One region of the Rhizobium sp. GCM10022189 genome, then DNA from elsewhere that is predicted to be linked to it. Evidence: predicted binding sites of a transcription regulator. Region 1 holds the regulator's gene; the other holds the start of a gene.
What was found. The regulator LexA, encoded in region 1, represses DNA repair genes until DNA is damaged. The targets are predictions, from matches to a motif close to TGTTCNNNNTGTGTTCNG.
Positions count from the first base shown of each region.

Region 2: ACFPWW_RS22640 (glycosyl transferase) is a predicted target of LexA. The motif match lies at 3,070-3,087, and genes of this name have one in related genera.

Region 1 covers NZ_JBHSOR010000002.1:326,684-334,593, forward strand. The annotation lists gene kdsA (3-deoxy-8-phosphooctulonate synthase) at 1-806, opposite strand, end outside; gene ACFPWW_RS01785 (VOC family protein) at 803-1,690, opposite strand; gene lexA (transcriptional repressor LexA) at 1,888-2,613, shown strand; gene ACFPWW_RS01795 (ComEC/Rec2 family competence protein) at 2,594-5,020, opposite strand; gene gltA (citrate synthase) at 5,311-6,600, shown strand; gene lpxB (lipid-A-disaccharide synthase) at 6,679-7,848, opposite strand; gene ACFPWW_RS01810 (LpxI family protein) at 7,848-7,910, opposite strand, start outside.
Region 2 covers NZ_JBHSOR010000049.1:310,254-318,163, reverse strand. The annotation lists gene ACFPWW_RS22660 (F0F1 ATP synthase subunit B) at 1-109, shown strand, start outside; gene ACFPWW_RS22655 (F0F1 ATP synthase subunit B) at 113-604, shown strand; gene ACFPWW_RS22650 (ribonuclease HII) at 818-1,510, opposite strand; gene ACFPWW_RS22645 (PA0069 family radical SAM protein) at 1,844-3,001, opposite strand; gene ACFPWW_RS22640 (glycosyl transferase) at 3,141-3,659, shown strand; gene ACFPWW_RS22635 (hypothetical protein) at 3,946-4,260, shown strand; gene moaB (molybdenum cofactor biosynthesis protein B) at 4,281-4,838, opposite strand; gene ACFPWW_RS22625 (4-(cytidine 5'-diphospho)-2-C-methyl-D-erythritol kinase) at 4,838-5,731, opposite strand; gene ACFPWW_RS22620 (tetratricopeptide repeat protein) at 5,736-7,568, opposite strand; gene ACFPWW_RS22615 (polyprenyl synthetase family protein) at 7,767-7,910, opposite strand, start outside.

The DNA of each region.
Region 1 (7,910 bases):
AGAAGCCGCGGCATATCCTTGAGATAGACCATGTTCGGGCCGTCGCAGGGCGCGTTGTCGGGATCCTGATGGGTCTCGATAAAGACGCCGGCAACGCCGACGGCAACGGCTGCGCGCGCCAGCGTCTCGACGAACTGCCGCTCGCCGCCCGAGGTTTCCCCCTGCCCGCCGGGCTGCTGGACCGAATGTGTGGCATCGAAGATGACAGGCGCGCCGGTTGCCGCCATGATCGGCAGCGAGCGCATGTCGGAAACCAGCGTGTTGTAGCCGAAGGAGGCGCCGCGCTCGCACAGAAGAACGTTCGGATTGCCGCTCTGGTTCAGCTTGCCGAGCACGTTCTTCATGTCCCAGGGGGCCAGGAACTGGCCTTTCTTGACGTTGATGACGCGGCCGGTCCTTGCCGCGGCCACCAGAAGATCCGTCTGGCGGGACAGGAAAGCCGGTATCTGAAGGACATCGACGACCTTGGCCACCTCGGCGCATTGTTCTTCCGTATGGATGTCCGTCAGAACCGGAATGCCGAGCTCTTTTTTCAGGTCGGCGAAGACCTCCAGCCCCTTCTCAAGGCCCACACCGCGCTTGCTCGACAGCGAGGAACGGTTCGCCTTGTCGAAGGACGTCTTGTAGACGAGCCCGATGCCGAGCTTGGCGCAGAGTTCCTTCAAGGTGCCGGCAACCATGAACGCGTGGTCGCGGCTTTCCAGTTCGCAAGCGCCGGCAATCAGCGACAGGCGTCCGGTATTGGAAAAAGTAACCTTGCCGGCGCCCTCGCCGACCGTCACCACGGAGTTCGTATTGGTGCTCATGATCTTTCCTCGAAGGCGAAGAGCGTGCCCTGCCCGGGCGCCGGCTTCACCAGAATTCGGTTGGCCTTGCGTGTGTATGTGACCCCGTTAGCAGCCAAATGCGCTTCTGTCACGGCCAGATCGCCGACGGCAAAGAGGATTGCCCGTCCACGCAGGCCGCGATCGGTATCGGGCGTCACCAGATCGTAATAGGCCTCCAGTCCTTCAGGTGTCATCAGGCTGATCTTCGCATTGGCGGTGGCAATCTGCAGCCCGAAGCCCGTGTCGTCAGCTGACACGACCCTTGCAACCGATCGGACGAAAACACCGAAGGCCTTCGGCTCCGGCGCAGCCAGGGCAATTTCGGCAATACCCGTGACACCATTGGCATGCGTCTCCAGTACGGCGCGATCGGCGGGCAACGGGTTCACGCGCTCGACGGCAAAGAGGAGGAAATCCGGCGCCCGGAGATCGGCGGCGAAGGCGAGCCGGAAGCCGGCAACACTTTCTGCGCCATCTGGCATTTTCACCGGACGCTCGAACTGCAGCAGGGAACCGGCGCTGATGCCGGCCTCGACGAATCGGGCATGTTCTCGCCTTGCATCGCCGGTGGCGAAGGCAATCGCGGAAAGGCCCTCGTCGCCGCAACGGAAGCGGAATGCCTGGTCACGGGCGGCAAAGACGTTGCCGCGACGCGCCGCCTGCTCGCTCTCTGCAACGCTCGCGACGCCCAAAGGCTCGAGATAGGTTTTGTCGGCAAAGAACACGCAGGCATTTTCCGTGCCGAAGGGATGGCGGGCATCGGGCGCGACCGTGAAACCCAGCTTGTCCAGCCTTTCGCGGGCAAGGTCGATATCCGTCACCGGCAAGACGAGATGATCGATCGGAAGCCTGTCTTTGCGCATCGGGTTCCCTCCAGCAATGACAAGGAGATGTGCTTCAGCAGGCCTTGCGAGGCAAGGGTGCGAAGGCGCAAGGGCCGCGAAAAATAAAATTCTCGACAGAATGAACAGAAGTTTTACGAAAATTTAGCCACTTGCGGAACACATATGGAACATATAGTGTCCGTTCTGGATTTGTTTCAAGACTGGGGTTACACGCCATGCTCACGCGCAAACAACAGGAACTCCTTCTTTTCATTCACGAAAGGATGAAGGAGTCAGGCGTTCCGCCGTCTTTCGACGAGATGAAGGACGCCCTGGATCTGGCCTCGAAATCCGGTATTCACCGGCTGATCACGGCACTCGAGGAACGCGGCTTCATTCGCCGGCTTCCGAACCGGGCGCGGGCGCTCGAAGTCATCAAACTGCCGGAAGCCTACAGCCCGAGCCTGCAACCCCGGCGCGGCTTTTCGCCGAGCGTCATCGAGGGCAGTCTCGGCAAGCCGCAGCCTGTGGCGCCTCCCGCCTCGGCCAAGCCGGCACCTGCCGCCGATAACGGCAATTCGGTCTCCGTTCCCGTCATGGGGCGCATCGCCGCCGGCGTGCCGATCTCGGCGATCCAGAACAATACGCATGACATCACGGTTCCGACCGATATGCTTGGCTCCGGCGAACATTATGCGCTGGAAGTTCGCGGCGATTCGATGATCGAAGCCGGCATTTTCGATGGCGACACGGTCATCATCCGCAATGGCAGCACGGCCAATCCCGGCGATATCGTCGTTGCACTCGTCGACGACGAGGAAGCGACGCTCAAGCGCTTCCGCCGCAAGGGCGCATCGATTGCGCTCGAGGCTGCAAACCCCGCCTACGAGACCCGCATTTTCCCGCCGGATCGCGTCAAGGTTCAGGGCAAGCTCGTCGGCCTCATTCGCCGCTATCACTGACCGGTGACAGGCCGGCGTCCGCGAATGCATTGCTTCGCCAGTCATAGGCGCGGTGACGCATCCAGGGGCGCTGCAACGTGTCGAATGTGGTGGTGGCCTCAACTCCGTTGGCAGTGAACCGAAGTTCGACGGAACCTGTCCTGCGCAACGTTTCGCCGGTCAAGAGCAGCGCGCCGGAGCGGCAGCGGTCGACGCGCAGCCGGACGGGGGTCACGACAATATCGGCCGTATCGCAGGCCGGCCCGAGATAGGCGGCATTGTCGATGACGGTCAGCCTCTTTCCGTTGGCGAGCGCGACGCTGCACCAGGCGCCCTTCAGGCAGGAGAAACGCGAGGGAGGGCCGGTGTCGGCCGCCTGTCTCATCGCCTCTCTGGCTTCATCCTGCTGATCCGGCGAAAGCTGCAACCGTTTGCCGTCAGGCGCGGCGGGCGCCTTGGCGGCTTGGAGCATTACCGGCTTGCGGTGCTCTTCGAGGGCAAGCGCCCGCTGCCATTGTTCGAAGATGAAGGCGGGCGGCTTCTCACGGTTTGAAGCCATCGCCTCTCCATCGACTATGGCAACAAGCCCGCCATCCTCTGAGATGGCGATATCGGGCGCCGCACCGGACGGGAGAACGGCCACAGCAAGCGTGGAGACCGCGACAATTGCCGTTCCCATGTGCCGCAGCCCCGTTCTGAGCAGCGTCAGCAGCAGAAAGCCGGAGACGGCTGTCGGGAAATACCAGCCGGGCAAGCGGCCGATATCTATATTGCCGCCCCACCCCGCGATCGCCTTGGCGATCGTGATCACCAGATCGAGCCCGAAGCCTGCCACCTGCCACAGCCAGCCGTCCAGGCCGAAGGGCATCAGCAGCATTGCCAGCATGCCCGCCGGCATGACGATGAAGGAAATGACCGGCATGGCCGCAAGATTTGCCGGCAGGCCATAGGCCGTCAGGCGGTGGAAATGCTCGATCGAAAACAGTGCCGTCGAGAAGCCGCCGATCAGCGACGTCAGGAAAACGCCGCCGAAGAAACTGCCAACCATGGAGATCGGCTTCATGATCGGCAGCCTGGCAAGAGCGTTCTCACGCATCGGCCGCCGCTTCCAGAGATCGTAGCCGGCGACAAGTGCGAGCGTGGCGGCAAAGGACATCTGGAAGCTTGGCCCCAGCACTTCCGATGGCGAGACAGCGAGGATCACGAGAGCGGACAGCGCCACGTTTCTAAGGCTGATCGATGGCCGGTCGAAGAAGACGGCGACCAGCATGATCGCCATCATGATGAAGGCGCGTTCGGCGGAGACGGCAAAACCCGAGATCAGATAGTAGGCGGTTACCGCAGCGAGCGCGCCGGCGGCCGCGATCTTCTTGGTCGGCCACGCCTGGGCAATACCGGGAAACAGGCTGAGGACGACACGCAGGCCGACGAAGAAGATGCCGGCGGAGAGCGCCATATTGAGGCCGGAGATTGCGATAATGTGGGCAAGGCCGGATTGCCGCAAGGCTTCCGTCGTTTCATCCGAGATCGCGCGTCTCTCGTCGGTGACAAGGGAGGCGGCAAAGGCCCCGGTGTCGCCGGGCAGGGCGGAGCGGATCCGATCGCCGATGCCGCTTCTCAGGCGATAGAGCCACTCCAGGACGGCCTCATCGAGCGAGCCTGCCTGCTCCGACTGTTCCGCCACCTTTTTCGGCGCCCCATAGAAGAAGCCGTTGGCGCCGATGCGGTCGAAATAGGCGCTGAAGGCGAAATCGTTGAGATGGGGGAGCGCCGGCCCCGCCGGAGGCGTCAGCCGCGCCCTGCCCTCGATGATGTCGCCGAGTTCGAAGGGGCGGGCCGCGCCACGCGCCAGCACGGAGACGCGTTCGGGCGGACGCCTGATCTCGGGTGCGCTTGTGCCGTTGACCTTGAGAATATAACGCCAGCGTCCCTCGCCATCGCCTTCCCGGCGCTCGATGCGGCCGGTCACGGTCGTCGTGACGGCTGAATCGAGGATCAGGGTCCTTGCCCGCCAGGTTTCGACCTGTGCCGAAAGCATGCCGCCGGCAAAGAGAAGCAGGCCAAGCAGTGTCGCCCGCAATTTCGGCCGGCCATGGCCGCAGACCGTGACGGCGACAAGGAGGACAAGCAGGCAGAGACCGAGCGAGACGGCCGGAAAGTCCGAGCCTGTCAGAAACCAGGTGGCGGCACCCGCCCCCAGGAAGACCGGCGAGAAGAGGATGAGGCGGCCGTGACCGGCCTCCTCGGCCGCCATATGCACGGACAAGGAGACGTACCGTTTCCCAACGGCCGCCAGTCGCCATGGAAAGGGTGTCGCGGCTTGCGTGCGGACCGGTTGCGTCACAATGGCGCGCGGGGCAACGCCAATAAAATCCATCTTTTCATCGATGGATTTCGCCTGCCGCTGTCTTGTCTCCAACCCCGTCATAATCGCCTGGACCCGCCCCCGCAGACCGGCAGAATGCAACCTGAGATCAAAAGGAGCAAACAATAATCGATTGAAATACGAGGAAAAATCAGGGAAGCGAAAAATCCAGTCAAATCATGGTGTTCTGATATGCATCCAGCTCATCGCTGCAGTGCCTAAAAGATGATGCCGCGATGCACAAAATGGCATCACGGTAACTTGGCATTAGCTTCCCGATCATATAGCTATCGCTGAGGACGCTTAACTCTTATGGCGCTTTTGCGGCGCCACCGCCACTCCGGAGGATCAGCATGACGGATCAAAGCGCTACAATCAAAATCGGTGACAAATCTGTCGATCTGCCCGTGCGAAAAGGCACGGTCGGACCTGACGTCATCGATATCGGTGCACTCTATAAAAACACGACCTCCTTCACTTACGATCCCGGGTTTACCTCAACCGCATCCTGTGAATCGAAGATCACCTATATCGACGGTGATGAAGGCGTTCTCCTGCATCGCGGCTATCCGATCGAGCAGCTGGCCGAGCACGGCGACTTCCTTGAAGTCTGCTACCTGCTGCTCTACGGCGAACTGCCGACTGCCGCTCAGAAGAAGGACTTCGACTACCGCGTTACCCATCACACGATGGTGCACGAGCAGATGAGCCGCTTCTTCACCGGCTTCCGTCGCGACGCGCACCCGATGGCCGTCATGTGCGGCTGCGTCGGCGCGCTTTCGGCCTTCTATCACGACTCCACCGACATCACCGATCCGCACCAGCGCATGGTCGCCAGCCTGCGCATGATCGCCAAGATGCCGACGCTTGCCGCAATGGCCTACAAGTACCATATCGGCCAGCCCTTCGTTTACCCGAAGAACGATCTGGACTACGCGTCCAACTTCCTGCGCATGTGCTTTGCCGTTCCCTGCGAGGAATATGTGGTCAACCCGGTGCTGTCGCGCGCCATGGACCGCATCTTCATCCTGCATGCCGACCACGAGCAGAACGCCTCGACCTCGACGGTCCGTCTCGCCGGTTCGTCGGGCGCAAACCCGTTCGCCTGCATCGCCGCCGGCATCGCCTGCCTCTGGGGTCCCGCCCACGGCGGCGCCAACGAAGCGGCCCTCAATATGCTGACGGAAATCGGCACGGTTGACCGCATTCCGGAATATATCGCCCGCGCCAAGGACAAGAACGATCCGTTCCGCCTGATGGGCTTTGGTCATCGCGTCTACAAGAACTATGATCCGCGCGCCAAGATCATGCAGAAGACCACGCATGAAGTTCTCGGCGAACTCGGCATCAAGGACGATCCGCTTCTCGAAGTGGCCATGGAGCTGGAGCGCATCGCCCTGACCGACTCCTACTTCATCGAGAAGAAGCTCTATCCGAACATCGACTTCTACTCCGGCATCACGCTGAAGGCTCTGGGCTTCCCCACGACCATGTTCACCGTGCTCTTCGCCCTGGCCCGCACCGTCGGCTGGATCGCACAGTGGAACGAGATGATCGAAGATCCGGAACAGCGCATCGGCCGTCCGCGCCAGCTCTATATCGGCGAACCGAAGCGCGACTACGTGCCGGTTTCCAAGCGCTAAGCGCTGCGACAGGACAAAAGAAACCCGGTCAGAATGAACTGACCCCCGAAAATTGGACAACCAACTTCGGGGGTCAGTTCAGGGATGGCCGGGTTTTTTGTTGGCGAGAACGTCGAGCACGATCTGGGCCGCATGTTCTCCGGGCGGCCGCTCCGTCCGCATGCGCTGCCAGATCAGCTCATAGCCTTCCTTCATCGCCTTGAGCTGATAGGTATCGGCCGACAGCCTTTCCATCCAGCGCGCGAGGCTTGCGCCGCGAACGATGTCGTTCAGATATTCCGGCACGACCGCGTAATCGGCGATCAGGTTGGGCAATGCGCCCGTCCAGGTCTTGATGCCCGAGGTCAGCATGCGCATGATCCAGTCGACCTTGTAGGCAGAAACGACGGGAACATCGGCAAGGGCCAGTTCAAGGATCACCGTGCCGGACGCCGCCATGGCTGCGTCAGCCTCGGCGAAGGCGTTCCACTTGGCCTCGGCGCCGACGACGATGTCGGGCTTGACCGCCCACCCCGCCGTCAACTCCCGCACAAGTGCTTCCTTGTGCGTGACGGTCGGCAGAATGAAGCGCACCGGCCCGTTGCGGGCGACGAGTTCATTCGCGGCAGCCTCGAAATAGGGAAGAAGCTTCCTGATCTCGGACGAACGCGAGCCGGGAAGAAGCAGGATCGGGCCATTGCCGGGCTGTCGGCCGTCACGACGGCGGCGGGTCTCCAGAAGTGCGGGATCGGCAATCAGGCGGTGTCCGACATAGGTGGTCTGCGGGCCGTTGAGGCGCTGCATCGCTTCCGGTTCGAACGGGAGGACGGCCAGAACATGATCGACATAGGCGAGCATGCGCTGGGCGCGATATTCCTTCCAGGCCCAGACGCTGGGGCAGACATAGTTGACGACCGGCAGATCGGGCAGCGCGGCACGCACGCGCTTGGCGACGCGATGGGTAAAATCCGGGCTGTCGATGATGAGCAGGATGTCGGGTTTTGCCGCAACGATCGCCGCGGCCGTCTGCCGGATGCGGGAAACCAGCTTCGGCAGCTTCGCCAGAACCTGCGTAATGCCCATGATGGAAAGTTCGGAGAAATCGAAGAGCGATGTCAGTCCCTGGCCCTGCAGCCCTTCGCCGCCGACGCCGACAAGTTCGATCGGCCCCGAATGAAGCTTCCGCAGTCCGACAATGAGATCGGCGCCCAGGAGATCGCCGGAGACTTCGCCGGCTATGACGGCGATCTTCAGCGGCCTGTCGTTCATCAAAGCCCCCATCCCGGCAGGCCCTTATCGATACCGCAGACAAAAAGACCGTTCTCGTCGGC
Region 2 (7,910 bases), on a different contig from region 1:
CGCCATTGCCGAGGAAACCGCGGCTGCCGTCGTCGAACAGCTCATCGGCGGTTCCGCCGCCCAGGCTGACGTCGCCGCTGCCGTTGCTGCAGCCAAGAAGGAGGCTTGATCGATGGAATTTGCATTTGACGCAACTTTCTTCGCCTTCGTCGGCCTCGTTATCTTCCTGGCCCTGATGGTCTACCTGAAGGTTCCGGGCATGATGGCGAAGTCGCTCGACGACCGCGCCGATCAGATCCGCAACGAGCTGGCGGAAGCCAAGCGTCTGCGCGAGGAAGCCCAGCACCTGCTCGCTGAATACCAGCGCAAGCGCAAGGAAGCCGAAGCCGAAGCCGCGCATATCGTTGCCGCTGCCGAACGTGAAGCCGAAATGCTGACCGCCGAAGCGAAGAAGAAGACGGAAGAATTCGTCGCCAACCGCACGGCCCTGTCGGAACAGAAGATCAAGCAGGCCGAAGCCGACGCAATGAAGGCCGTTCGCTCCGCTGCCGTCGATCTTGCCATCGCCGCCGCCGAATCAGTCATCGGCAAGCAGGCCGATGCCAAGATCCAGTCCGAACTTTTCGGCAAGGCTGTCGGCGAAGTAAAGACCCGCCTGAACTGAGCTTCAGCCCGATGGAATTGAAAAGCCCCGCTCCGTCGGGGCTTTTTGCTTTTGATGTATCGGTGGATCAGAACGCAGCGCATTGCGGCCGGCTTCGCGCGACGGAGCCACGCCGTGAAAGTCGCCGCCAAAACGCCCGCTGCCAGAAAGCGCAGCTGTGAGGTTCTCTTCCTGCTCCGGCAAGAAGGAAACGATGAGAAGGCTGCGGCTTAACTATTCGCCGAGCATCTCCTCGTTCGCCCCGAGCTCGACGCCATCCTTCCGCAGCGGCCGGAAGCTCATGCGGTGCAGCGAGCACGGTCCGTGCCGCTCGATGCCGGAACGATGCTGCGCCGTGCCATAGCCGGCATGGGCGGCAAAACCGTATTGCGGGAACACGAGATGTGCCCGCGCCATCATCCGGTCGCGCGTCACCTTCGCCACGATGGAAGCGGCGGCGATCGACACCGAGCGCGCGTCGCCCTTGACCACGGCCTGACCCGGACATGCAAGCCCGGTGGGCACGTCCAGCCCGTCCGTCAGCACATATTGCGCCGACACGGAGAGGCCGCAGATCGCGCGGCGCATGGCGTCGAGGCTCGCCTTGCGGATATCGGTCTCGTCGATGCGTGTGGAGCTGGAGGAGGCGATGGAAACCGTGGCCGTCGCAAGAATCTGCACGAACAGCTCTTCGCGCTTCTGCGCCGAAAGCTGCTTGGAATCGTTCAGGCCCTCGGGAATGCGTTTGGGATCAAGGATCACCGCGGCGGCAACGACAGGGCCGGCAAGCGGCCCGCGCCCGGCCTCATCGGCGCCGGCGACAGGCCAGTGGCCGGCTTTGCGGGCCTTCAGCTCCAGCCGGAAATCCGGCACGAGCGGAACCTCTTCGAAAAGCAGAGGAGAATCGGGTGACGTGCGACGTTTCATGCGGTTGAACCTCGCACGCCAACCCGATTTCCTGCAAGCCCCCGGATCAGGGCGGCGACGGCCGGGGGCGGTCCGGCGGATGGTGCGGTCAGGGCCATCCGCGGGAATTGCGCAAGGCAGAAGACGCAGGGCAGGTCTTCTTCACGCCTTACGCAAGCTCACAAGCAATTCCAGCAAAAGTGCGCAGCGGTTTTGCGCCCGGAATTGCGTACTCAAACAAGCAATTCCAGCAAAAGTGCGCAGCGGTTTTGCGTCCGGAATTGCGTAAACAGACAAGCAATTCCAGCAAAAGTGCGTAACCGCCTTTGTCCGGAACGACCTGAAAACAATCAGTCAAAGCAGCGACAACTGCACGCCGCTGCCGCCGGGCGGCACGAAGAGGTCGTCGCGCAGGGCAAGGCCCCGGCGCGTCAGCCCCAGCCGCTTTGCCGCCATCTCGAAGCGGCGGGCGATCTGCCAGGCATAAGGCCCCGCACCCTTCATGCGCTTGCCGAATTCGGCATCGTAATCCTTGCCGCCGCGCATCGAGCGCACCAGCGACATGACATGGCGATAACGATCGGGATAGTTCTGCAGCAGCCAGTCGCGAAAGAGCGGGCTGACCTCCAGCGGCAGCCGCAGCAGCACATAGCTTGCCTCTTCGGCACCCGCAGCCTTGGCGGCCTCGAGGATGCGCTCCAGCTCGTGATCGTTGAGCGCAGGAATAATCGGCGCCGCCATGACCGTTGTGCGAATGCCGGCCTCGGAAAGCCCGCGGATCGCCTCCAGCCTGCGCGTCGGGGTCGAGGCCCGCGGCTCCATGAGGCGCGCGAGTTTCCGGTCGAGCGTCGTCACCGAAATGCCGACACGAACGAGGTTCCTCGCCGCCATCTCCGTGAGGATATCGAGATCGCGCAGGATCATTGCCGATTTGGTGACGATCGCAACCGGGTGGTTGGCCTTGTTCAGCACCTCAAGCAGTTGCCGCATGACGCGCCACTCCTTCTCGATCGGCTGGTAGGGGTCGGTATTGGTGCCGATCGCGATGACGCGCACCTTGTAGCCGGGCTTGGCAAGCTCGCGCTCCAGAAGCTTCGGCGCATCCGGCTTGGCAAAAAGCTTGCTTTCGAAATCGAGCCCCGCCGACAGCCCCATATAGGCATGGGTCGGCCGGGCAAAACAGTAGATGCAGCCATGCTCGCAGCCGCGATAGGGATTGATCGAGCGGTCGAAGGAGAGATCGGGAGACTCGTTGCGGGTAATGGCCGTGCGCGGCTTCTCGATCTGCACGTCCGTCTTGAAAGGCGGCAGTTCCTCGAGCGTCTGCCAGCCGTCGTCGAAGGTCTCACGCTGCGTCGGCTCGAAGCGGCCGCTCGGGTTCAGTCCCGCGCCGCGGCCGCGCCGCCGGTCGACTTCTATGCGCAGCCCCGAGGCCGCGATCATCGCGTCGGCAATATCTGCCGTATTGGCAGGCGCAAATGCGGCCTGCCCTGCAAGGGACTGTGGTCTCATCGGATTCTCCAGCGGCGGAAGAGGCTCGATCCCGCTCGGTTCGATGATTAAATTCCTATCCGCAAAACCAGAACATTGCAAGAACAAAATAAGGAAAGTGGCGCTGGCAAAATTTTGAGCGACGCTCTATAAACAGGCAATGTTGACCGTTGTTCTCGAATGCCAGGATCAGGAACCTGAACTGGCCCAGACTTTATCCGCACTGGTGGCAGGCGCCGTGGAAGGTCTCGTCAGCGATGTGGTCGTGCTCGATCACGGCTCGCGCGACGGCACCGCGCGGGTGGCGGATGCTGCCGGCTGCCGGTTCCATTCGCAATGGGATATCAAGGACATCATCCGGTCCGCCCGCGGCGAATGGCTGCTTTTCGTCGAGCCGGGGGCAAGGCCGCAGGCGGGCTGGATCGACGAGGTCTCGGAATATGTGGCCTTGAACAAGGTCCCCGCGCGCTTTACCGCCTCGCGCGGCTATCGGCGCCCCTTTCTCCAGCGCGTCGGCCGCACAAGGCCGCCCCTGGAACTCGGCCTGCTCATGCCGAAGAAACTCGCCATTTCGGCGGCCAAGAGCGGCATGCGCCTTGCCGAATTCGTCAAGGCACAGAAGCCGCGCCAGCTCTCCAGCGAATTGATTCCCTCCTGGGTCGCCCGCGCCGCGCGCTAAGGCATTTCCGGCGAAAACGGAGTGGCCTTCAATGCTTGGCTCATTGTTTTCTCTGCAATTCCGAACGCAAAACCGGTTCCCGCTTTTGCTGGAATTGATCTAGCGGCCGCATCGTTCGGCGACACTGCGCAAAGATGGCGCCCAATCAAATTTCGCGCTATAATTGGCCATGGCGCCGTCGAAGCGCCGTGCTTCGCAGCGGATCGCCATGGAATGCCGGTGAACGGCAGAACAGGTCGGCGAAAATCTCCTCTTCTGCCGGGTTTCCGGCGAAAGGAGGTGCGTCATGCTACGCAATATGGTTCACGGTCTGCTGGCCGTCCTGTTGTCGACATTGGTGATCGCGCATCCGCATCCGGCAGCATCGCAGATGTTGCGCAGTTGCGCAGGCCGATCCGAGATCGTCAAATTCCTGGACAGCAACTTTGCTGAAAAGCTCACGGCAGTCGGACTGATCAACCAGAACGCCATTCTTGAGGTTTATGCCGCCAAGAGTGGCACCTGGACGCTCATCGTCACCAATGTCAACGGCGTAAGCTGCGTGCTGTTGTCCGGTGAGAGCTGGGAAACGATGCCCACCCTGCCGGGCCTTGCGACATAGGCAATGCCGCTGACGCGGTTTCACATCTGTTTCGTCGCGCCGCGTTTGAGGTGCTCGTCCAGCCGCGGCATGATCTCCACGAAATTGCAGGGCATGTGACGATAGTCGAGCTGCGCCTTTAAAATGCCGTCCCATGCATCCTTGCAGGCACCGGGCGAGCCCGGCAGCACGAAGACGAAGGTAGCGTTGACGATGCCTGCCGTCGCGCGCGACTGGATCGTCGAGGTGCCGATCTTGTCGTAGGAAATGCGGTGGAACACGGCCGAAAACCCGTCCATCCGCTTTTCGAAGAGCGGCTCCAGTGCGTCAGGCGTCACGTCGCGGCCGGTAAAGCCGGTCCCGCCGGTGGTGATGACGACGTCGATCTCCTTGGCTTCCGTCCAGGCGCGCACGCGTGCGGCGATCCTCTCGCGGTCGTCGGGCACGATGTCGCGGTCGATCAGCTGATGTCCCGCCTCGGCAATCCGGGCTGCCAGCGTATCGCCGGATTTGTCGTCTTCCCGCGTGCGTGTGTCCGAAACGGTCAGAACCGCGATGCCGAGCGGTATAAACGCTCGTTTTTCGTCCAGGCCTGCCATCATGCACCTCCAGCAAACGTCTCCGTCGCCTGGAAATACCAGTCCGGGCGGGCGGCGTGAAGACGCTCGGCGGCACGCAGCGCAGCAACGGGCGTCTCGAAAATGCCGAAGCACGTCGCGCCGGAGCCGGACATGCGGGTGAATTGCGCGCCTTCCGCCGCGAGCATGTTGGAAATCTCGCCGATTTCCGGCACCAGCTCGCGCGCCGGTGGTTCGAGATCGTTACGTGTCGCCCGGATGACTTCCATCCAGTGCGGCGTCTTCATCAGGACCAGCGGAGGATTGTTCTTGGTGGCGAGCCGCCGGAAAATCTCGGGCGTCGAAACGCCCTTCAGCGGATTGGCGAGCACCATGGCGAAGGAGGGCAGGGCATCGGCCGCCTCTATCTCCTCGCCGATACCGCGGGCGATCAGCGGCGTGCTTTTCAGGCACATCGGCACGTCCGCCCCAAGCTTCAGCGCAAGCGCGGCAAGGGTCTCGGCGGCAAGTGTTACGCCCCACAGGCGCATCAGTCCGCGCAGCGTCGCTGCCGCATCGGCAGAGCCGCCCCCGATGCCTGAAGCAACCGGCAAATTCTTTTCCAGATGGATGCGTACGGCTGGCGCTCCGCCTGCCGCCTCGCGCAGCAGGTCGCGCGCCTTCAGCACCAGATTGGTGCCGGGATCGTCGGCCAGCACATCGGCGAACTGGCCGGAAATCGTGAAATCGTCGGCATCGGCAGGTGCAAAGCCCAGCCGGTCGCCGTGGCGGGCAAAAGTCACCAGCATTTCGAGAAGGTGATAGCCGTCCGGCCTCTGGCCCGTCACATGCAGGGCCAGATTGATTTTTGCGCAGGCGTCCTCGGTAACGGCGAAGTCGCCGGCCCCGAAAAGGGAAATGCCCGTTTCAGGCATAGAATCAGGATTTCTTGTCGACCGGCGGCGGCGTCACCGGCTGCGGGTCCGGCTGCTTCTTGTCGACGGTCTTGGCATCATCGTCCTGCGCCGGCAGGCCGTTGGCGACCTTTTCCTTGATCTTCGGGATCTCGGATGCCTCGGGCTCGGAGGCGAGCGCCCGGTTCCACTGATAGACGGCTTCCAGCTTGCGGCCGACACGCCAGTAGGCGTCGCCGAGATGGTCGTTGATCGTCGCATCGCCGGCCTTGATCTGGGCCGCGCGCTCCAGCTCGTCGACGGCATCGTCGTAGCGGTTGAGGCGGAAATAGGCCCAGCCGAGCGAGTCGATGATGTAGCCGTCGTCGGGACGCAGCTCGACGGCCTTCTTGATCATCTCAAGGCCTTCGTCGAGATTGCGGTTCATGTCGATCCAGGAATAGCCGAGATAGTTCAGAACCTGCGGCTGGTCGGGATTGAGGTCGAGCGCCTTGCGGAAATTCGGCTCCGCCTGGTCCCACTTCTTCAGCCGCTCATAGGCGATGCCGCGCTGGAAGAAGACGCTCCAGTCGGCACGGCCGGGGAACGGGCCGATGATCTCGACGGCCTTGTCGTAATTGTCGGCCATCGCCTGATAGTCCTTGGCGTCGGACAGAACGCTGCCATAGGCGAGGTAACTTCTGATGTCCTTCGGGTCGGAGGCGATCAGCGCCTGCAGATGCTTGCGGGCCTCCTCCACCTTGCCGCCCTGCGCAAGCGCAAGACCCAGCTGCAGTTCGGAAATGCGGCGCATCGGCGAATTGGCCGGCACCTTCTGGTAAAGCGCAATCGCCCGGTCCATCTGGTTCTGCTTTTCGGCAATACCGCCGAGCAGCACCAGCGTATCGGCGCTGTTCGGATCGAGCGCATTGGCCGTCTGCAGATAGAGCGAGACGATATCTTCCGCGCCGTCGCGGTTCAGCGCGCCGCCGACCGAAAACAGCACCCCGGCCGCACCCTCTTCGGCGCTCTTGACCTGCTGTTCCTGCTTCTCGCCCTTTTCGATACTGTCGCGCAGCGCGTTCAGCGGCGCATAGTTCGGCAGCAGGTTGTCGCCGACCGAGACGGCGTCGAGCGCCTTCTGCTTGTTGCCCTGCGAGGCTTCGAGACGGGCGAGCGCCATGATGGCGCGCATGAACGTATCGGGAGCGGTGGCGCCGCCTTCCTTGTCCAGCACGGCATCGTTCAGGTGCTGGCGGGCGGATTTGATGTCGCCGTTGACGATGGCGATCGCACCGGCATTGTAGTTCCGGAAGATGCGGACCCAATCCGGTCCCTTCATCTTCTCGACCATGGCAAGCCCTTCCTTGCCGCGGCCGGCGCCGACGCGCGCCCAGGCGAGCAGGAGGTCGTTCATCATGCGGTCGAGATCGTTCGGCCCGTCATATTTCAGGATCGATTCCGCCGTCTTGAAGTCGCCGCGGCGCATCGCGTCCATGCCGCGCACGATCGTGGTGATACGCTCGACGGTCGGGTCGCCCTTCAGGTCGTTGGCATATTTCACGCCGTCCTTGATATCGCCGTTGAGCAGCAGCGAGATCATCAGGCGCTGGCGGATTTCCGGATTGCCCGGCTCGATCTGCAGGGCCTTCTTGTAGAGCTCGATCGCCGTCGGGTAGTCGTGGTCCACATCGGCCGTGCGGGCAGCGAGGAAAGCGCCGGAGAAGGTGGAAACGCTGTCCGGATCGAAAGTCACGGCCGGGGCGGCATCGTCTGCCTTGACCGCGTCTTCGGCATTCACGCCGCCAATACCGCCGAGCGAAAGGACCGCCGCCAGGGCTGCGCTCGAAAGGAGACGGGTGACAAATCTCTGCCGCATTAGAAAACCTTTCTTCAGGGACGACCGACTCGATGGGCCGACCGCAAAATCAGTTGAAAACACTGATTCACAACAGGATGGCTTTTTTGAAGCGCCCCTGCAAGAAATTCAGCCCTCGTTCAAGGACGTTTGATTGTGCCGCCGCACGAAACGTGCAGCTGCATTGCGGCGGCGCGACAGGTCATGCGCAGGCACGCCTCAGTTCACACGCTCGATGCAGAAGTCGATGACTTCCATCAGCGCCGATTTCCAGGCGCTGTCCGGCAGCGGCGCAAGCGCATCGCGGGCAATCGTGCCGTAATGGACCGCCCGCTGGATCGTGTCGTTCAGCGTGCCGTATTT